DNA from 3 places in the Streptomyces sp. NPDC028910 genome. Region 2 is predicted to be linked to each of the others. Evidence: riboswitches for the same ligand, from Rfam matches in the RefSeq annotation. Region 2 holds a riboswitch; each other region holds the start of a gene.

Region 1 (7,128 bases), on a different contig from region 2:
TGATCATCCTCTTGGCCGTGCTCGCGCTGGTGATCGTCAACGCCCTGGCGCACTCGCCCTGGGGCGTCTTCTCCATCGGCATGACCATCCCGATCGCCCTCTTCATGGGCTTCTACCTGCGCGTCCTGCGACCCGGCCGGGTCACCGAGGTCTCGCTGATCGGTGTGGCCCTGCTGCTGCTCGCCATCGTCGCGGGCGGCTGGGTCGCGGAGTCCTCGCTGGCGGACACCTTCACCCTGGAGAAGGAGACGCTGGTCATCTGGATGATCGCGTACGGCTTCCTGGCCTCGGTGCTGCCGGTCTGGATGCTGCTCGCACCGCGCGACTACCTCTCCACCTTCATGAAGGTCGGCACCATCGCCCTGCTGGCCATCGGGGTGTTCATCGCGATGCCCACCCTGAAGATGCCCGCGGTCACCGACTTCGCCTCGCGCGGCGACGGCCCGGTCTTCGCCGGCTCGATGTTCCCGTTCGTGTTCATCACGATCGCCTGTGGCGCCCTGTCGGGCTTCCACGCACTGGTCTCCTCGGGCACCACCCCGAAGATGATCCAGAAGGAGACCCAGGTCCGGATGATCGGCTACGGGGCGATGCTCACCGAGTCCTTCGTCGCCGTCATGGCCGTGATCACGGCCTGCATCCTGGAGCCCGGCCTCTACTTCGCCATCAACTCCCCCGGCGGCGTCATCGGCACCACGGTGGAGTCGGCCTCGCAGGCGGTCACGAACTTCGGCTTCGCCATATCCCCGGAGGCCCTGGCCCAGGCCGCGAAGGACGTGGAGGAGACGAGCCTGCTCTCCCGTACGGGTGGCGCGCCGACCTTCGCACTCGGAATGTCGGAGATCTTCGCCTCGGTGATCGGCGGCGCTTCGATGAAGGCGTTCTGGTACCACTTCGCGATCATGTTCGAGGCGCTGTTCATCCTCACCACGGTGGACGCGGGGACCCGGGTCGGCCGCTTCATGCTCCAGGACACCCTGGGCAACGTGCACAAGTCCTTCAAGGACGTCAGCTGGAAGCCGGGCGTGTGGCTCGCCAGCGCCATCGTGGTCGGCGGCTGGGGCTACTTCCTGTGGGTCGGCGTGAAGGACCCGCTGGGCGGCATCAACCAGCTGTTCCCCCTGTTCGGCATCGCGAACCAGCTGCTGGCCGCCGTCGCCCTGGCGGTCTGCACCACGCTGCTGGTGAAGTCGGGGCGGCTCAAGTGGGCCTGGGTGACGGCGGTTCCGCTGGCCTGGGACGCCACGGTGACGCTCACCGCGAGCTACCAGAAGATCTTCTCCGAGGACGTCCGGGTCGGCTTCTTCGCCCAGCGCGACAAGTACCAGGCCGGCATCGACGCGGACAAGGTACTGCCGCCCGCCAAGAACATGGACGAGATGCACACGGTGGTCACCAACGCCACCGTGGACGGGGTCCTGTGCGCCCTCTTCGCGCTGCTGATCATCATCGTGCTGGCCGACGCGGCCCGCACCTGCTTCAAGGCGATCGGCAACCCGGAGTCGGCGAAGCTGGCCGAGGTCCCCTGGACCGAGTCGAAGATCATCGCTCCCGCGGGGCTGATCCCGACCGCCGAGGAGAAGGCCGAGCTCGCCGCGGCGGGCCTGGACTCGGGCGGCGGGCAGGTCAAGGAGCCGGTGGCCTGATGAGCCTGCGCAGCGCGCTGGCGAGGGCGCGGTACTTCGTACGGGAGTTCTCGGGGGAGGCGGCCTACGACCGGTACGTCGCCCACGCCCGCTCCCACGACCCGGACGCGGCGGTCCTTACCCGCCGCGCGTTCGAACGCGCCCGCACGGACGCCCGCGAGGCGGACCCCCGCGAGGGCTTCGGCTGCTGCTGAGCCCGTACGCAGGGCCCTGCCCATCGCGGGCGGGGCCCTGCGGCGTGCTCAGCACCCAGTCCTTGAGGGGCTCGGTCTGGAGGGTGATGCCGACGGGGTCGGGGAGGTAGATGGGGATGCCGGTCTCCGCGTAGGCGCGGGGTTTCTCCTGCCGGACCCGGTGGTCGATGTCCGAGTCCCACGACACGACTTCGACAGCCATGAGGACGGAGTCGGGGTCGCACCACTCACCTTGCCCGACGAACGCCTTCGAGTGCGCCACCGCAGCGTCCGGAATCGCCCGGCCGGACCGGCACTCCTGCACCTTGAGGCCCCGCCCCGGGTGAGGCCAGAGCTCGGGCCGCTGCTGCATACAGATCCGCGTGAGCCACTGGATGATCATCCCGTGGTCGCCGTCCTGCAACGCCTTGCTTCTCAGCTTCCCGTCGATGAATTCCAGCCTCAGCCCTTCCATCCGGTTGCGGGCGATCAGGGCGAGCTCTTCGAACTCTTCGGTCAGCATGTGGGGCCGATCGGTCATCACGGTCATCACGGTAACGCCGGGCGCCGACACCGTCCTGCACACTCGACCCCATGGACATAGTGATCAGGGCGGCGCTGCCCGCCGAGTACGAACAGCTGGGCGAGATCACCGCGCAGGCCTACGTCGGCGACGGGCTCCTCGGCTCCGGCGAGGCGTTCTACGCGAAGGTCCTGCGCGATGTCGCCGGGCGGGCCGCCGACGGGGAGGTGCTCGTGGCCGTCGAGGAGGGGGCCGTCCTCGGCGGGGTGACCTTCGCCCCGCCCGGGAGTCCGCTGGCCGACATCGCCGGGCCCGGTGAGGCCGAATTCCGCATGCTGGCCGTCTCCCGCGAGGCGCGTGGACGCGGCGCGGGCGAGGCGCTGGTGCGGGCGTGCATGGCCCGGGCGCGCGAACTGCCGGGGGTCACGCACCTGGTGCTGTCCACTCAGCGCGGTATGACGGGGGCCCAGCGGATCTACGAGCGGCTCGGGTTCGTGCGTACGCCGGAGCGGGACTGGGCGCCCGTTCCCGGGCTGACCTTGCTCACGTACCGTCTGGAGCTGTAGCCGCACCGACACAACATGTGGGGGGTCGCGCATGCGCGGCCCCCCACATGTATGCTCAAGGCTGCTGTCGCCGCAGGGGAATCCGGTGCGAATCCGGAACTGTCCCGCAACGGTATGAAGTACACCCATTGGTGTATCCGCAAGTCCGAGGACCTGCCGACAGTGCGCCCGGGTCGACCGAACCGGGTGCCGACACGTCCGGGCCTCGCGGTTGGGCCGGTGGACGCCATGCGGTGTACGCGCTCCCGCGCGCCCGCATGCGCCCGCTCGCGCCCCGCTCCGCCGATGACCGGGCCGAGCGAGGGAGAGCTCCCGCCGTGACCATCGCGCCTTCCGCACCGCGCGCCGAGTCCACTTCTGGCGACACCACCGAGGGCCCGGGGGCCACGCTGCTGCGTACCCTCACCGAACTGACGGCGGACCTCCCCGACACCGACCCCGGCCGGGTCGCCGCCGCCGCGCTGCGCGGCCGCAGCTCCGCCGCCGACGAGGCCGAACTGCGCGGGCTGGCCACGGAGGCCGCCGCCGGCCTGATCTCCGAGGACCCGGCCTACTCCCGGCTCGCCGCCCGGCTGCTGACGCTGGCCGTCCGCGACGAGGCCGCCGGCCAGGGCGCCACCTCCTTCTCCGCCTCCGTCGAGGTCGGCCACCGTGAGGGGCTCATCGCAGACCGCACGGCCGAGTTCGTACGGACCCACGCGAGCCGCCTGGACGCACTGGTCGAGCACACCCTCGCCGAGGGCGCCGACGACCGCTTCGGCTTCTTCGGCCTGCGCACCCTGCACAGCCGCTACCTGCTGCGCCACCCGATCACCCGCCAGGTCATCGAGACCCCGCAGTACTTCATGCTGCGCGTGGCCTGCGGCCTCGCCGCCGACGAGAGCGTCCAGGCGGTCGAGGAGGTGGCCTCGCTGTACCGGCTGATGAGCCGCCTCGACTACCTGCCGTCCTCCCCCACGCTCTTCAACTCCGGCACCCGGCATCCGCAGATGTCCTCCTGCTACCTGCTGGACTCCCCGTTGGACGAGCTCGACTCGATCTACGACCGCTACCACCAGGTCGCGCGCCTGTCGAAGCACGCGGGCGGCATCGGCCTCTCGTACTCCCGCATCCGCGCCCGCGGTTCGCTGATCCGCGGCACCAACGGCCACTCCAACGGCATCGTGCCGTTCCTGAAGACGCTGGACGCCTCCGTCGCCGCCGTGAACCAGGGCGGCCGCCGCAAGGGCGCCGCCGCCGTCTACCTGGAGACCTGGCACGCGGACATCGAGGAGTTCCTGGAGCTGCGCGACAACACCGGTGAGGACCAGCGCCGTACGCACAACCTGAACCTGGCGCACTGGGTCCCGGACGAGTTCATGCGCCGCGTGAACGCCGACGCCGACTGGTCGCTGTTCTCCCCGGCCGACGTGCCGGAGCTGGTCGACCTGTGGGGCGACGCGTTCGACGCCGCCTACCGCAAGGCCGAGGCGGACGGCCTTGCCCGCAAGACCATGCCCGCCCGCGACCTGTACGGCCGGATGATGCGCACCCTCGCGCAGACCGGCCAGGGCTGGATGACCTTCAAGGACGCCTCCAACCGCACGGCGAACCAGACCGCCGAGCCGGGTACGGTCGTGCACTCCTCGAACCTGTGCACCGAGATCATCGAGGTCACCAACGACGGCGAGACGGCCGTCTGCAACCTCGGCTCGGTCAACCTGGGCGCCTTCGTCGTGGAGGGCGAGATCGACTGGGAGCGGATCGACGAGACCGTCCGCACCGCCGTGACCTTCCTCGACCGCGTGGTGGACATCAACTTCTACCCGACCGAGCAGGCCGGCCGTTCCAACGCCCGCTGGCGCCCGGTGGGTCTGGGCGCGATGGGCCTGCAGGACGTCTTCTTCAAGCTGAAGCTGCCCTTCGACTCCCCCGAGGCGAAGGCCCTGTCCACCAAGCTCTCCGAACGCATCATGCTGGCCGCGTACGAGGCCTCGTGCGACCTCGCCGAGCGCAGCGGCCCGCTGCCGGCCTGGGAGCAGACCCGCACCGCGCGCGGCGTCCTGCACCCGGACCACTACGACGTGGAGCTGAACTGGCCGGAGCGCTGGGACGCGCTGCGCGCCCGCGTCGCCGAGAGCGGCATGCGCAACTCGCTGCTCCTCGCCATCGCCCCGACGGCCACGATCGCCTCGATCGCCGGCGTGTACGAGTGCATCGAGCCGCAGGTCTCCAACCTCTTCAAGCGCGAGACGCTGAGCGGTGAGTTCCTCCAGGTGAACGCCTACCTGGTGGACGAGCTGAAGAAGCTCGGCGTGTGGGACGCCCAGACCCGCGAGGCGCTGCGCGACTCCTCCGGCTCGGTCCAGGGCTTCGGCTGGATCCCGGCCGAGGTCCGCGAGCTGTACCGCACGGCGTGGGAGATCCCGCAGCGCGGTCTGATCGACATGGCGGCGGCCCGTACGCCGTTCCTCGACCAGTCGCAGTCGCTGAACCTGTTCCTGGAGACGCCCACCATCGGCAAGCTCAGCTCGATGTACGCGTACGCCTGGAAGCAGGGCCTGAAGACCACCTACTACCTGCGCTCGCGCCCGGCGACGAAGATCGCCCGCGCCGCGCAGGCCGCCACCCCGGCGGCGCTTCCGCAGGCCGTCGCCGACGCGGAGGCGCTCGCCTGCTCCCTTGAGAACCCCGAGTCCTGCGAGGCGTGCCAGTAATGAGTTCAACCGACAAGAACCTTCTCGACCCGGGCTTCGAGCTGACCCTGCGTCCCATGCGCTACCCGGACTTCTACGAGCGCTACCGGGACGCGATCAAGAACACCTGGACGGTGGAGGAGGTCGACCTCCACTCGGACGTCGCCGACCTGGCGAAGCTGACCCCCTCCGAGCAGCACATGATCGGCCGCCTGGTCGCGTTCTTCGCGACGGGCGACTCGATCGTCTCCAACAACCTGGTGCTGACGCTCTACAAGCACATCAACTCCCCGGAGGCGCGCCTGTACCTGTCGCGCCAGCTGTTCGAGGAGGCCGTGCACGTCCAGTTCTATCTGACGCTGCTCGACACCTACCTGCCCGACCCGGACGACCGCGCGGCCGCCTTCGACGCGGTCGAGGAGATCCCCTCCATCCGCGAGAAGGCGCAGTTCTGCTTCAAGTGGATGGACTCGGTCGAGAAGATCGACCGGCTGGAGACGGCCGCCGACCGCCGCCGCTTCCTTCTGAACCTGATCTGCTTCGCCGCGTGCATCGAGGGCCTGTTCTTCTACGGGGCCTTCGCGTACGTGTACTGGTTCCGCTCCCGCGGCCTGCTGCACGGTCTGGCCACGGGCACCAACTGGGTCTTCCGCGACGAGACCATGCACATGAACTTCGCCTTCGAGGTCGTGGACACGGTCCGCAAGGAGGAGCCGGAGCTCTTCGACGACGCCCTCCAGCAGCAGGTCACCGACATGCTGAAGGAGGCCGTGGAGGCGGAGTTGCAGTTCGGCCGCGACCTGTGCGGTGACGGCCTGCCGGGCATGAACACCGAGTCGATGCGCGAGTACCTGGAGTGCGTCGCGGACCAGCGCCTGGTCCGTCTGGGCTTCCCGCCGGTCTACGGCTCGCAGAACCCGTTCTCCTTCATGGAGCTTCAGGGGGTCCAGGAGCTGACCAACTTCTTCGAGCGCCGTCCATCGGCCTACCAGGTCGCGGTCGAGGGCACGGTCGACCTGGACGAGGACTTCTAGGTTCCCCGGTCGGCACGCGGTAGCGCCGCGAAGCCGGGATGCGGTACACCACCGCGTCCCGGCTTCTCGCGTTTCCGGCGCCTGGTTGCCCGGCTGCCCAACTGCCCGGTCGCCCGGTCGCCCGGTTGCCCGAGCTCAGTGGGCGACGGGGCCCCAGTGCATCGCGGTGTGCCGGGTGCGGGGCCGACGGGCGGTGGGCGGCAGGCCGCCCACCTTCTGGCGCGGCAGCCACACGAGCCGGGTCTCGACGGCTCGCAGCCGCCGGTCGATCCGCCGGTCGCGCAGGGCCCCGTACAGGCTCGGGGCGAGCAGCACCATGGCGATGGCAAGGACGGCGAGGTAACTCAGGAACGTGTTCATGGCTCCACTCTCGCCAGAACCGCGAAGATCGAACAGTGGCAGGACTGTCATAGAAGAGCGAATTACTGCCACACTGGGGTCATGCTGAACAACGTGGCCGTGGCCCTCCTCGACGAAGTCGCCCCCTTCGAGTTCGGGATCTTCTGCGAAG
Region 2 (7,128 bases):
ACGCCCCCCAGCCGCACCTGCGGGTCGAAGGACGCGAAGCCGTGCACCAGCGCCGCCACCGACCGCGACTGCGAGGACGCGTCGACCACCAGCACCACCGGTGCCCGCAGCAACTTCGCGACCTGCGCCGTCGAGGCCAGTTCACCCCGGCCCGCGGCCCCGTCGTAGAGCCCCATCACGCCCTCGACCACGGCGAGGTCGCACCCGGCGGCCCCGTGCGCGAACAGCGGAGCCACCAGCTCCGGCCCGCACATGAAGGCGTCCAGATTGCGCCCCGGCCGCCCCGTGGCCAGCGCGTGGTAGCCGGGGTCGATGTAGTCCGGCCCGGCCTTGTGCGGGGACACGGCGAGGCCGCGCTCCGAGAAGGCCGCCATCAGGCCCGTGGCGACGGTGGTCTTGCCGCTGCCGGACGACGGAGCGGCGATGACCAGCCGGGGAACGTTGAACGAGGTCACCACTCGATGCCCTTCTGGCCCTTCTGGCCGGTGTCCATCGGGTGCTTGACCTTGGTCATCTCGGTGACGAGATCCGCGAACTCCACCAGCTTCTCCGGCGCGTTGCGGCCCGTGATCACCACGTGCTGCGTACCGGGGCGGCTGCGCAGCACCTCGATGACCTCGTCGACGTCGATCCAGCCCCAGTGCATCGGGTACGCGAACTCGTCGAGCACGTACAGCTTGTGCGTCTCGGCGGCCAGATCGCGCTTGACCTGCTCCCAGCCCTCCTTGGCCGCCTGCTCGTTGTCGAGCTGCGCGTCCCGCTGGACCCAGGACCAGCCCTCGCCCATCTTGTGCCAGACGACGGAGCCGCCCTCGCCGGAGGCGCCGAGCACCTTGAGCGCGTTCTCCTCGCCGACCTTCCACTTCGCCGACTTGACGAACTGGAACACCCCGATCGGCCAGCCCTGGTTCCAGGCGCGCAGCGCCAGCCCGAAGGCCGCCGTGGACTTGCCCTTGCCGGGGCCGGTGTGGACGAAGACGAGCGGGCGGTTGCGGCGCTGGCGCGTCGTGAGTCCGTCGTCCGGAACGACGGACGGCTGTCCCTGAGGCATTACGCGGCCCTCCTGTTGCTGCTGTCGGGTGAGGCAGTGGATGCCACTGCGGTACGTACGTTCTTCACGAGTCCGGCCAGCGAGTCGGCCCGCAGCCCGTCGAGCGTGACGGCGGGCCCGCCGAGGTCGGTGGCCAGGACCCCGGCCAGCCCCAGCCGGACCGGCCCGGATTCGCAGTCCACGACCACGGAGGCCACGCCCCCGGCGGCCAGCAGCCGGGCGCTGCGCCCCGAGAGTTCGCGCGGGTCGCCGCCCGCGGGCCCGGCCGAGGTGGCCCGCCCGTCGGTGACGACCACGAGGAGCGGCCGGCGCGAGGGATCCCTGAGCCGCTCGATCCGCAGCACCTCGTGGGCCTTCAGCAGCCCGGCGGCCAACGGGGTGCGGCCGCCCGTCGGCAGCTGCTCCAGCCGGGCCGCGGCCGCGTCCACCGAGGACGTCGGCGGCAGCGCCAGCTCGGCGGTGGCCCCCCGGAAGGTGATCAGGCCGACCTTGTCCCGGCGCTGGTAGGCGTCCAGGAGCAGCGACAGCACGGCGCCCTTGACGGCGCTCATGCGCTGCCGGGCGGCCATGGAGCCCGAGGCGTCGACGACGAAGAGGACGAGGTTGCCCTCGCGGCCCTCCCGCGTGGCCTGGCGCAGGTCGTCCTTGCGGATCACCAGACCGCGCCCGGTGCGGCCGCGTGCCTGCTGGTACGGGGCGGCCGCCTGCACGGTGGCCGCCAGGTGCAGCTTCGTCAGCTGGCCGCGGGGGCGCTGGGCCCCGGTGGTCCGGCCGTGGGCGGTGCGGGCGCGCGACCGCCGTCCGGCCGCGCCCTCGCCGAGCCCCGGCACGCTCAGCATCTTGGTCCGGAACGGCTCGGCGGCCCGTACGGCGGCCTGTTCGGGCCCGCCGGCTCCTCGCGCGGAGGGCTGCGGGGCCTCGGGGGCGTCGGCGGGTGCGCTCTCGGTGGACTCCGGCTCCGGCGGGGCGTCGGACGTCCGGGGACCGCCACCCTGCGGGGGCACCCCGCCACCGCCGTCGGGGCCGCCGCCGTTGTCGTCGTCCGGGCCCTCGGGATCCGGGTCCGTGTCCGTGTCCGCGCCCGTGTCCGGGTCCGGGTCCGGGTCCGGGTCGGGCTCCGGATCCTCGTCGTCGAACTGGTCGAGGATCTCGTCCAGCTTGTCCTCGTCCAGGCCCGGCGCGTCGAAGGGGTTGCGGCGCCGCCGGTGGGGGAGCGCCAGCAGCGCGGCCTGCCGGACGTCCTCCTTCAGTACGGTGGTCCGCCCGGCCCAGGCGGCCAGCGCGGTGGCGGTCCGCGCCATCACGATGTCGGCGCGCATGCCGTCGACCTCGAAGGCGGCGCAGGTCGCGGCGACCTGGAGCAGCGCGGTGTCCCCGAGCCGGACCTGCGGCAGCAACGCCCGCGCGGCCACCACCCGGGCGCGGACCTCGCTCTCGTCACCGGCCCAGCGGGCGGCGAAGCCCGCGGGATCGTCCTCGTACGCGAGCCGGCGCCGCACCACCTCCACCCGCTGCGCGGGCTCGCGGGAGGCGGCGACCTCGACGGTCAGGCCGAAGCGGTCGAGCAGCTGCGGCCGCAGCTCGCCCTCCTCGGGGTTCATCGTGCCGACGAGCAGGAAGCGGGCGGCGTGGCGCACGGAGACGCCCTCGCGCTCCACGTACGAGGCGCCCATCGCCGCGGCGTCCAGAAGCAGGTCGATCAGGTGGTCGTGGAGGAGGTTGACCTCGTCGACGTAGAGGATCCCGCGGTGGGCGTCGGCGAGCAGACCGGGCTCGAAGGCCTTCACGCCTTCGGCGAGGGCCCGTTCGATGTCGAGGGCGCCGACGAGGCGGTCCTCGGAGGCGCCGACGGGCAGCTCCACCATGCGGGCCGGCCGGGCGCCGCCGGAGCCGGGCTCGTGCGGGCCGTCGGGGCAGAGCGGGTCCGGCGCGGTCGGCGCGCACGAGAACCGGCAGCCGGGAACCACCTCCACCGGCGGCAGCAGCGTCGACAGCGCGCGCACGGCGGTGGACTTGGCGGTCCCCTTCTCACCGCGCACGAGCACACCACCGACCGCGGGGCTCACGGCGTTGAGCAGGAGCGCCAGCCGCAGGTCGGACTGGCCGACCACTGCGGTGAACGGATAGGGCGTGCTCATGCCTTGCTCACTCCTTCGTGGGTGGTGCGGACCGTTGCCGTGCGCGGCGCCGTCGCCGGGGCTCCGCCCCGGACCCCGCGCCTCAAACTCCCCCAGACTCCGTCCGGGGGGACCCCCTGGCGAGGCTGAATTTTGCGGGTAGGGGAACAGCCCCGCGGGGCCCGGCCCCTCACGGCGCGCCCGGCGGGAGGAACGGCAGGCCACCCGGGGCTCCGCCCTCGATCAGCTTCAGCAGCGCGTCCGTGTCCGCGTGTTCCTCGATCAAGTCGCCCAGCAGATCGAGCTGTTCCTCCCGCAGGGAGGAGAACGACGTGTCCGGGGCCGGGACGAACCGGCGCCCGGCCGCCGAAGCCACCTCCCGCAGGAACGCCCGGCGGAAGCCGTCGGACTCCAGCGAGCCGTGCCAGTGGGTACCCCACACCGAGCCGACCCGGCACCCGTCCAGGAACGGCTCGCCGCCCAGGACCTCGGCCACGCCGTGGTGGATCTCGTACCCGTCGACGGGCTCGCCCAGCGCCGAACCGACCGGCCGCGCCAGGGTCTTCTCCCGCGCGAAGCGGACGCGTACCGGCAGCAGTCCGAGGCCGTCCACCGACCCCGCCCGCGATTCGACCTCGTCCTCGATGTGCTCGCCCAGCACCTGGAACCCGCCGCAGATGCCCAGGACCGGCCGCCCCTCGGCGGCCCGCCGCAGCAACGCGTCCGCGAGCCCGCGTTCGCGCAGCCAGGCGAGGGCCTTCACCGTGCCCCGGGTACCGGGTACGACGACCAGGTCCGCGTCGGCCAGTTCCTCGGCCCGGTCCACGAACCGCACCACGACCCCCGGCTCCGCCGCGAGCGCGTCGACGTCCGTGAAGTTCGACATCAGCGGCACCGCGCACACGGCGACCCGCAGCACGTCCTCGCCCACGGGCGGCGCCACCACGGACTCCCGTACCGCGCCGCGCAGGGAGACTCGCAGCCCGTCCTCCTCGTCGATGCCCAGCCCGTGCCGGAACGGCAGCACCCCGTACGTCGCCCGCCCCGTCAGGCCGCGCAGCATCTCCATGCCCGGCTCCAGCAGCGACACGTCACCGCGGAATTTGTTGACCACGTACCCCGCGATCAGCGACTGGTCCTGCGGGGAGAGCAGCGCCGTCGTCCCGAAGAAGGACGCGAAGACCCCGCCCCGGTCGATGTCCCCGACCACGACCACCGGGAACCGCGCGGCCCGCGCGATCCCCATGTTCACGATGTCGGTCCGGCGCAGATTGATCTCGGCCGGACTCCCCGCCCCCTCGCAGATCACCGCGTCATACGTGCCCCGCAGCTGCTCCAGGCAGTCCGTGACGATGCCGAGCAGCTGCTCCTGCCGGCCCCCGTGGTAGCCGCGTGCGCTCATCTCCCCGACCGGCTTGCCCAGCAGCACCACCTGGCTGCTGCGGTCGCTGCCGGGCTTGAGCAGCACCGGGTTCATCAGCGCCGTCGGCTCCACGCGGGCCGCCTGGGCCTGCATCGCCTGGGCGCGCCCGATCTCGGCGCCCTCCCGCGTGACGAACGAGTTCAGCGACATGTTCTGCGCCTTGAAGGGCGCCACCTTCACGCCCTCGCGGGCCAGCCAGCGGCAGATGCCCGCCGTGACCACGCTCTTGCCCGCGTCGGACGTCGTACCGGCGACGAGCAGTCCGCCGCCCCGCTTCGCGCCGCTCATGCGCGCCGCCCCCTCTTCGTCGTGCGCGACAGCAGCATCCGGGCCGCCACACAGGCCCCGAGCGCCAGCCAGGTCACCTGCCGCGACAGCCGTACCGCCCGCTCGATGTCCGCGACCTCCACCGGCCGCCCCGCCCCGCCGTTCAGCACGGCCCGGTGCTCGACCCGCCCGCCGTAGGCGAGGGTCCCGCCCAGCCGTACGCCGAGGGCCCCCGCGAAGGAGGCTTCCACGGGACCGGCGTTCGGGCTCGGGTGCGCGGCGGCGTCCGCGCGCCAGGCCCGTACGGCTCCCCGCCGGTCGGGGCCGGCCAGTACGGCGGCGACCGCCGTGAGCCGGGCGCCCGGCCAGCCCGCCAGGTCGTCGAGCCGGGCGGAGGCCCAGCCGTAACGCAGGTAGCGGGGCGACTTGTGGCCGACCATCGCGTCCAGGGTGTTCACGGCGCGGAAGGCCAGCAGTCCGGGGACACCGGCGACGGCGCCCCACACCAGGGCCCCCACCACGGCGTCGGAGGTGTTCTCGGCGACGGACTCCACGACGGCGCGGGCCATCTGCTGCTCGTCCAGGGAGTGCGGGTCGCGCCCGCACAGGTGCGGCAGCCGCTCCCGGGCCACCTCGGCGTCCCCCGCGGCGAGCGCCCCGCCGATGGCGCGGGCCTCGCGGCCCAGCGACGTACCGCCCACGACGGCCCAGGTGGCCGCGGCGGTCAGGGCGATACGGGCGGCCGCGGGCCGGGAGCGCACGGCGCGGGCGCCCAGCGCGCCGACGGCGGCCGCGCCCCCGGCGCAGATCAGGGTGTGGACGAGGCCGCGGGCGCGGTCGTCGCGCCACAGGGCGCGCTCGACGGCGGCGGCGGCTCGTCCGAAGGCGGCCACGGGGTGCCCTCGGCGGGGATCACCGAGGATCCGGTCGCCGATCAGGCCCGCCGTGACGCCGTACGCGAAGACGCGATCGGCACGCATGGTGGCAGGTATGTCCTCACTCAGGGTCCGCGCCCTGGTTCGACGTGTCCGGCGGCGAGAGTTCCTGGCTCCCGGGACGCACGCGCGGCGTGCGTTCTCCGGTGACAGTGGCGGGACCGCGCCGGATTCGCACCGGACTTCCTCTCCATGCCGCCGTGTTGGCTCGGGCAGTCCACCACGCACGTCGAAGGCCCGTCAACTCGCCGTTGACCTGCGGTGCGGCAGAGGGAGGTGAGAGGTAGGGGAGGGGCGGGGCATGCGAAAGCTCCCCCCGGGACGAACCCGGAGGGAGCCTTCACCACGCGGTGCCTCAGCTCAGGCGACGATCAGGTAGATCCCGTACGTCACGGCCGCCGCGACGAGCGCGAAGCAGACGTACGCGCCGCTGCGGGCCAGGGTCGCTGTGCCGCCCTGCTCGGTGGCGGCCTCGTGCTTGGACAGGCCCATCAGGCCCAGGGTGAAGAGGGCCACGAGGGCGACGGTGGCGGAGAGGCTGACCCCGAAGACGGAGCCGAGTGCTTCCCAGTCGATCTTCATACTGCCGCTTTCTGAATGTCTCGGTCTCGGTGTGTCTCGGTGTGTCTTGTCTCGGTCAGACCGCGGCGGCGGGAGCAGCCGGGGTCGTCGTCGCGGCCGGGATGGTGGCCTTGAGGTCCTCGTCCGTGACCGCGGCGGTCGTACCGGCGGCGGCGACGGTCGGCGGGACGGTGACGGCCGCGATCGCCGTGGTGACGACACCCGGCTCCTCGGCGGCGGCCGGCACGTCGTTGACGTTGTGGTGGTCGACGACCTGGCGGCGCGAGATGAGCCAGATGGCGAGGCAGGAGCCGACCAGGAAGACGGTGACCGCGGCGATGCCGACGTCACCCGTGCGCATGACCAGCTCGGCACCGGCGGAGACCAGCGCGGCGGCCGGCAGGGTCAGGCCCCAGGCCACGAACATGCGGGTCGCGGTGGACCAGCGGACCACACCGCCCTTGCGGCCCAGGCCCGCTCCCATGACCGCACCGGAGCACGAGTGGGTGGTGGAGAGCGAGAAGCCCAGGTTGGAGGAGGCGAGGATGACGGACGCGGCCGAGGTCTGGGCGGCGAAGCCCTGCTGCGGTTCCAGGTCGGTCAGGCCCTTGCCCATGGTGCGGATGATGCGCCAGCCGCCCAGGTAGGTGCCCATCGCGATGGCCAGACCGGCCGAGACGATGACCCAGACCGGCGGGTTCGAGTCGGGCGCGATCGCACCGCCGGCGATGAGGGCCAGGGTGATGATGCCCATCGTCTTCTGCGCGTCGTTGG
Region 3 (7,128 bases), on a different contig from region 2:
ACAGCCGCTCGCAGAAGGCGGCGGCGAGGTTGAGGTCGTGCAGGACGAGCAGGCTGGTGGCGGGCAGGGCGCGGACCAGGGCCAGGATCTCCAGCTGGTAGCGGATGTCCAGGTGGTTGGTCGGCTCGTCGAGGGCCAGCAGGCCGGGGTCCTGGACGAGGGACCGCGCCACCAGGACGCGTTGGCGTTCGCCGCCGGAGAGCCCGTCGAAGCGGCGCGCGGCGAAGGGGCCCGCACCCACGGTCTCCAGGGCGTCGGCGACGCGCCGTACGTCCTCCGGACCGTCCTGCTCCCAGAACCGTTTGTGCGGGCTGCGGCCCATGGCGACGACCTCGCGGGCGGTCAGCCCGAAGGTGCCGCTCGCGTCCTGCGGTACGACGGCCACGCGCCGCGCCCGGTCCTTGACGGTGAGCGCGCCCGCGTCCGCGCCGTCCAGCAGGATCCGGCCGGCGGTGGGCCGCAGGGTGCCGTAAACGCAGCGCAGCAGCGTGGTCTTGCCGCTGCCGTTGGGGCCGACCACACCCACCGTCTCGCCGGGTCTGGCGGTGAGGTCGACTCCGTGCAGCAGTGTGTGCCCGTCGATCTCGTAACGCACGGACTGGACCGCGAGTTCCACCGGCCGCGCCGGGTTCCCGGTCATCCGGCGATCCCCTCGGTACGGCTGGAGCGGCGCAGCATCCAGAGGAAGAACGGTCCGCCGACGAGCGCGGTGACCACGCCGACCGGGATCTCCTCGGGCGCGGCGGCCGTACGGGCGACCAGGTCGGCCAGGGTCAGGAACACCGCCCCGCCCAGCGCGGCCACCGGCAGCAGCGCCCGGTGTCCGGCGCCGACGACCATCCGGGCGGCGTGCGGAACCATCAGCCCGACGAAGCCGATCGCCCCGCTGTAGGCGACGAGCACCCCGATGACGAGGGAGGCGAGCACGAAGACGGCGGCGCGGAAGCGTCCGGTGTCCAGGCCCAGGGTGTGCGCGCCCTCCTCCCCGGCGAGGAGCAGGTCGAGCGGCCGGGCGAGGGCGATGAGCAGTCCGGTGCCGACGAGCAGCGCGGCGGAGGGCAGGGCCAGTTCGTCCCAGCGGGCCCCGCCGAGGCCGCCGAGCGTCCAGAAGAGGACGGTGCGGATCTGGTCGGGGTGCGCGGCGAGCACGAGGACGAGGCTGGTGAAGGCGGACAGGATGTACTGGACGGCCACGCCGGCCAGGACCAGCCGGCCGGTGGTCATGGTTCCGCCGCGCCGGGCCATCGCGTAGACGCCGACGAGCGCGGCCATGGAACCGGCGAAGGCGGCGAGCGGCACGCCCATGCCGAACCCGACGGCCGCCGTACCGAAGACGATCACGAGGACGGCTCCCGCCGAGGCCCCGGAGGAGGCGCCGAGCAGGAAGGGGTCCGCGAGCTCGTTGCGTACGAGGGCCTGCAGCACGGCGCCCGCCACCGCGAGCCCCGCGCCGACGACGGCCCCGAGGAGGACGCGCGGCATGCGGACGTCCCACACGATGGAGGCGAAGGCTCCGCTGTGCCCCTCCCCCGACAGGCCGCCGAGGACGATGTCAAGCACCCGGCCGGGGGCGATCCGTACGGGCCCCAGCGCCAGCCCCGCGACGGCCGACGCGACGAGCGCGGCGGCCAGCACGAGGAGGACCGCCGCGGTGCGGAGCCTCACGCGGCGTCGGGGTGGAGCTGGCCGCCCAGCGACTCGACGGCGTCGGCGACGCGCACGCCGAGGACGGCCGAGGAGAGCGGCAGGACGACGAACCGCCGGTTCTTGACGGCGGGAACCTGAGCGAGGGCCGGGTCGTTCAACAGGCGCTGCTTCTTGGCTTCGACGGTGGTGCCGCCGTAGTCGTAGATGAGGACGACCTCGGGCGCCCGCTCGATGACCTTCTCCCACGACACGTCACCGAAGGCGTCCTTGAGGTCGGCGAAGACGTTCGTCCCGCCGGAGAGGGAGACGATCTCGTTGCCGATGCCGTTTCCTCCGGAGGTGAAGGCGGAGGTCTCACCGGAGTCGTAGACGAAGACGGACGGCCAGGGCTTGTCCTTGACCCGCGCGGTCACGGCCTCGATGCGGCGCTGCTCGTCCTCGATGAGCTTCGCGCCGCGCTCGGGCACGCCGAAGGTCCGCGCGACCTCGGTGATCTCGGTCTTCAGCTGATCGAGGCCGACGGCGCCCTCGGCGCAGTACTCCACGTTCAGCCGGGAGTTGATACCGGACGTGGCGAGCCCCTCGCGGTCGCGGCCCTGCGCCTTGTCGAAGGCGCTGGCGTACCCGCCGTACACGAAGTCCGGGTCGGCGCCGAGGAGGACCTCCTTGGAGGGGTATTCCTTGGCCAGCACCTTGATCTTGTCGTAGGCGGGCCGGTAGGCCGGCAGCACGGCGTCGTCGAGGTAGGCGGACCCGGCGATCCGGTCACCCAGCCCGAGGGCGAGCAGCAGCTCGGTGGCGTGCTGGTTCATGGTGACCGCGCGCTGCGGCGGAGCCTGATAGGTGCTGCTGACCCCGCAGTTGGTGACGGTGTACGGGAAACCGGGCGCGGCGGCGGAGTCCCCCGCGGCCTGGTCCTGCCGCACCCCGGGCGAACCGGCACACGCGGCCAGGGGTATCAGGAACGCGAGCGGGACGAATGCGCGCAAGACGGCGCGGGAACGCGACATGGCGGGGCCTCTCCGGGGGATCCGCGTCCCCTGGTCGACGTGCGGAACGAGCGGAGGCGGCGCGTCAGTGTCTGACTCCCGGCCCTCCCGCACGGGGATGGCCGGTCACAGTGGCGGGACCGCACCGGAATCGCACCGGTTTCCTGTCCTGCACCGCCTGGGTAACGCGGCCAGTGTGCCAGAAAGCGCACGTCACCGGCCCGCGGGGGGCCCGAACACGCCATCGGGCCGGACCCTGGGGAGGATCCGGCAGATGACAGCCGACATCCGGAGCAACGGAACCGTCACGTCCGGCTCGTGGCCTACTCCCACGTGGAGTGCCCCGAACCGGCGACGCCACGCCACGCCCGTGCACACGGGCGGGACCTGACGTGGCGTTTGCGGCGAAGCCGCTGATGAACATGGCAGGGGCGGCAGGATTCGAACCTGCGGCCTTCGGTTTTGGAGACCGGCGCTCTGACCAGCTGAGCTACACCCCTTCGGCGAGACCAACCATGACACGGCTCGCTCCGGAGATCCACTGAATTCGGCGTGTGTCCGCCTCTTGAGATGCCTGCGGGGTCAGGGGGTGGCGGCGCGCGCGGACGCGGAGGATCGTGGAGAGGGTGGCGCGTGGACCGGGAGGTTCGTCATGTCCCGAAGCCGAGAACCAGGCCGTCCGGGACGCCGCTGCCGCCTCCGGGGCACTCTCGTGGCCATCGCGCTGCTCGCCCCCGCGCTGCTGGGCGCGGGTCCCGGGGGTCCCGGGGGTCCCGGGGGTCCCGGGGGTTCCGGGGAGACGATCGCGCTCGCCGGGAACGAGCCCGGCCAGCGGCTCGACGTCACGCTGACGCGGGTGGTCGACCCCGCGAGCCCCACCGGCCCGGAGCCCGAGGGCTCGGACCGGCTCGTCGCGGTGCGGTTCCACCTGGAGAACACCGGCACCGCCGTCTACAAGGATTCCCCCGCACCGGCCGCGCATCTGCTGGACACCACCGGGCAGCGGTTCGCCGGGCTCAACGTCCCCACGACGGCCGGGGCGGGCTTCCCCGAGACCGTCACCCTCGACCCGGGCGGCACGGCCGAGGGCTTCGTGACCTTCCGGCTCCCCCGGGACGCCGGCCTGGCCGCGGTCCAGTTCGCCCTCAACGGCGGTCTCGCCGACGACGTGGGCCAGTGGAGCCTGTCCTAGGCCGCTGCGTGGCGCGTCCGCGCCGTCGTGGCAGGCGCCACCTGGGCCGGCGACGTCCGCCCGCCCTACGCCGAGAACTCCAACTTCAACCGGCTGCGCGAGCTCAAGGCCAGGCACCCCGGCCTCAAGGTGCTGATCTCGCCGGGCGGTTGGAGCTGGTCCGCCGGGTACGAGGACTACAAGGCGCTGCAGAGACTGGCCGATTCCGGCACCTACCAGGTCCACCGGGGCCTGCGCGACCACCGGCCGGGGGCCCCGCCCGCGGGCCCCCCGGCCGGGGCCATCCGCTCCGGTCCGGCCGCGCCCCTCCACGTACGCTCCCCGCATGAGGAACTCGACGGTGCGGGCGGTCAACCGCCTCACGGCGCGCTGGGCCGCGCCCGCCACGGCCGGGGACGCGGGCACGGTCTTCACCGCGGCCGGGGTCTGGCCGCTGCTCGCCCTCCTCGCGGACGGCTCGGACGGCCCGGCCCGCGCCGAACTGGCGCAGGCGCTGGGCATACCCGCCGAGGCCGCAGCCGAGGCGGCACGGGAGCTGCTGGTCGCGCTGGCCGGCGTACGCGGTCTCCAGGCGGTGACCGGGGTGTGGTCGAAAGCCGGACTCCCGCTGAAGCGGAGCTGGTCGGCGCGGCTTCCGCCGGGCGCCCTGGCGACGCTGACGGGGAATCCGGACGAGGACGGCAAGGCCCTGGACGCGTGGGCCTCGTACCGGACGGGCGGCCTGATCGAGCGCATGCCGGTATCGCTGCGGGCGGACACCCGGCTCGTCCTGGCCTCCGCGCTCGCGCTGCGCCTGAACTGGGCGCAACCGTTCCGGGAGTTTCCCGGCCAGGCGCAGGAGGGCCCGTGGTCGGGGCGCACCCTGCGGCGGCTGCACCGCACCACCTCCTCCCTGGACGGTGTCCGGGTGGCCGAGGGCCCCGCCGGGCCCGTCACGATCGTGGACGTGGCCGGCGACGAAGACACGGACCTGGACGTACAGCTGCTGCTCGGCGAGCCGACGGCCGAACCCGGCCAGGTGCTGGAGACCGGCATCGCGGCCCTGGCCGGTACCGTCCGGTCCGTGCGCGGCAGCGCCCTGCCGGACGGCGATCCGGGGCCCGGGCTGGCGATCCGTACGGTGGACGCGGCCGGCCCGCAGCCGCTGCTGTCCCTCGCCGCCGTGGCCTTCTCGCTGCGCGCCGAGCACGATCTGCTGGACGACGCCCCGCTGTTCGGGCTGTCGACCGCGACGGACAGCGGCTTCGGGCACTTCCCCGGCATCAGCCCCGAGCCACTGGCGATCGGCTCCGCGCGGCAGTCGGCCATGGCCAGGTTCCATGCCGCGGGATTCGAGGCGGCGGCCGTCACCGCCATCGCGGCGAGGCCCGGCAGCGGCCCGCCGCGGGCGGCCCACCGGGCCCGCCGGGCCGAGGTCCGCCTCGACCGGCCGTTCGGCTTCCTGGCCGTCCACCGGACCTCCCGGCTGGTCCTCGCCGCGGGCTGGGTCACCGAGCCCGATGAGGTCGCAGGACAGCCTCGGCCACGGTCCCCGCGGCCGCCGCGGGCACCCGGCGCCCCCTTGAACTCGGGGTGAAACCCAGCGGCACGGCCGCGCCTACGTCTCCTCCCGGCGGGCGGCGGCGGCCAGTGCCGCGGTCTCCGTGAAGGCGGGGACGCGCCCGGTGCCGCCGCGTCCGGAGACCGAGAGGGATGCGGCGGCCATCCCGTACGCCACCGCGTCCGCGAGGGTGTCCCCGAGGACGAGCCGGGCGGTGGTGGTGCCGGTGAAGCAGTCGCCCGCGCCCGTCGCGTCCACCGGCGCCGGGTTCACGGGCACGGGATGGTACGCCGCCCGCGTGCCGTCGTCCAGCAGCAGCCGGCCGGCGCCCGCGGTGACCGCGACCGTACGGGCGCCGAGCGCGCGGTAGCGGGCGGCGGCGGTGCGCGGGTCGGCGGTGTCCACGAGGGCCCGGGCGTCGGCCGGGCAGGAGGTCTTGAGCAGCCCGGTCAGCGGGGCGATCCGGGACAGCAGCTCGCGGGCCTCGTCGCGGCCGGTCAGGCGGGAGCGGAAGTTCGGGTCGTACGACAGGTGGCCGCCGGCCCCGTTCACGAGGTGCGCGGCGGCCACTACGGCCTCCCGGCTGCTCCGCGACAGGGCGCCGGTGATGCCGCTGGTGATGAGCCCTCCGCAGCGGGTCAGCAGCTTCCGCCAGGACTCGACGTGCCGGGGAGCGAGGGTGGAACCGGCGCTGCGGGTGCGCCAGTAGACGAACGCGCGGTCGCCCTCGGTGTCGGCGCAGAGCAGGTAGGCGCCGTTGGGGTGCGGGGCGCGGCGTACGTGGGAGACGTCCACGCCGAGCTCGGCGGCCCGCCGCAGCAGCGGAACGCTGAGCTCGTCCTCCCCGACGACCGCGAGCAGGGCGGTCCGGGCCCCGGCCGCGGCGGCGGCCGCTGCCGCGTTGAGGGCGTCTCCCGAGTAGGAGATACGGGCCGGGGTGCCGTCGGCGGCTTCGCGCAGGGGGGTGCCCGCGTGGATCTCGACCAGGACCTCGCCGAGCACGAGGACGTCGTAGGCGGTGGCGGCTCGTCCGGACCCGGGCACGGTCAGCGCTCCGCTCCGGCGGAGCGGCGCGCGCAACACCGTCGGGCCGATTCGGCGAATACGGCGGCCAGTTCCACCGGGTCGGTGGGCAGGCCGGCGCCGATGCCCACGGCCGTCGCGCCCGCGGCGAGCCAGTCGGGGACCTCGGCGGGCCGGATCCCGCCGGTCGGGATGATCACCGCCCCGGGCAGGACGGCCATGAGCGAGCGGACGAAGCCGGGGCCGCCGACGTGGGCCGGGAAGACCTTGGCGGCTCCGCCGGCCCGGACGGCGGAGGCGATCTCGCCCGGGGTGAACCCGCCCTCGATGAAGACGGCGGCGCGACGCTCGGCGACCTCGCGGACCTCGGGCGCCGGGTACGGGGAGATCAGGAAGGCGGCGCCCGCGTCCAGGGCGGTCTCCGCCTGCGCGGTGGTGGTGACCGTGCCGACGCCGATGAGGGCGGGGCGGCCGTGCGCGTCATGGAGCGTGGCGGTGCGGGTGACCGCCTCGGCCCAGCCGGGGGTGGAGGTGGTCAGCTCGACCGCGCGGCAGCCGGCGTCGAGCAGGACGGTGGCGCGGGAGACGGCCTCGTCGGCGTCGGCGTGGCGCAGCACCGGCAGCAGTCGCTGGGCGGCCAGCACCGCGTACGGGTGGCAGGGCGGAGGGCTGGACGGGCGACTGGACAAGAGAGCCTCCCACTTGTTCCACATAGTGGAACGCCGTATCGTGTAACG

Evidence for each region. A riboswitch is a leader RNA that binds a small molecule or an ion and turns the genes downstream of it on or off. The one in region 2 is predicted to bind cobalamin.
Region 1: linked by a shared signal. The riboswitch ahead of ACZ4TV_RS09210 (ribonucleoside-diphosphate reductase subunit alpha) and the one ahead of ACZ4TV_RS18485 (cobalamin biosynthesis protein) in region 2 are both predicted to bind cobalamin.
Region 3: linked by a shared signal. The riboswitch ahead of ACZ4TV_RS21460 (ABC transporter substrate-binding protein) and the one ahead of ACZ4TV_RS18485 (cobalamin biosynthesis protein) in region 2 are both predicted to bind cobalamin.

Annotation. Positions count from the first base shown of each region.
Region 1 is NZ_JBVHVF010000005.1:55,838-62,965, reverse strand. It holds gene ACZ4TV_RS09230 (carbon starvation CstA family protein) at 1-1,646, shown strand, start outside; gene ACZ4TV_RS09225 (CstA-like transporter-associated (seleno)protein) at 1,646-1,840, shown strand; gene ACZ4TV_RS09220 (Uma2 family endonuclease) at 1,764-2,369, opposite strand; gene ACZ4TV_RS09215 (GNAT family N-acetyltransferase) at 2,414-2,908, shown strand; cobalamin riboswitch at 2,950-3,083, shown strand; gene ACZ4TV_RS09210 (ribonucleoside-diphosphate reductase subunit alpha) at 3,226-5,604, shown strand; gene ACZ4TV_RS09205 (ribonucleotide-diphosphate reductase subunit beta) at 5,604-6,617, shown strand; gene ACZ4TV_RS09200 (hypothetical protein) at 6,753-6,977, opposite strand; gene ACZ4TV_RS09195 (helix-turn-helix domain-containing protein) at 7,059-7,128, shown strand, end outside.
Region 2 is NZ_JBVHVF010000014.1:33,773-40,900, reverse strand. It holds gene ACZ4TV_RS18505 (cobyrinate a,c-diamide synthase) at 1-458, opposite strand, end outside; gene cobO (cob(I)yrinic acid a,c-diamide adenosyltransferase) at 452-1,051, opposite strand; gene ACZ4TV_RS18495 (putative cobaltochelatase) at 1,051-3,189, opposite strand; gene ACZ4TV_RS18490 (cobyric acid synthase) at 3,359-4,879, opposite strand; gene ACZ4TV_RS18485 (cobalamin biosynthesis protein) at 4,876-5,838, opposite strand; cobalamin riboswitch at 5,875-6,030, opposite strand; gene ACZ4TV_RS18480 (hypothetical protein) at 6,154-6,375, opposite strand; gene ACZ4TV_RS18475 (inorganic phosphate transporter) at 6,431-7,128, opposite strand, start outside.
Region 3 is NZ_JBVHVF010000017.1:149,162-156,289, reverse strand. It holds gene ACZ4TV_RS21470 (ABC transporter ATP-binding protein) at 1-640, opposite strand, end outside; gene ACZ4TV_RS21465 (FecCD family ABC transporter permease) at 637-1,665, opposite strand; gene ACZ4TV_RS21460 (ABC transporter substrate-binding protein) at 1,662-2,657, opposite strand; cobalamin riboswitch at 2,703-2,842, opposite strand; tRNA gene ACZ4TV_RS21455 (tRNA-Trp) at 3,060-3,136, opposite strand; gene ACZ4TV_RS21450 (DUF4352 domain-containing protein) at 3,349-3,828, shown strand; gene ACZ4TV_RS21445 (serpin family protein) at 4,154-5,404, shown strand; gene ACZ4TV_RS21440 (PfkB family carbohydrate kinase) at 5,426-6,412, opposite strand; gene ACZ4TV_RS21435 (bifunctional 4-hydroxy-2-oxoglutarate aldolase/2-dehydro-3-deoxy-phosphogluconate aldolase) at 6,415-7,080, opposite strand.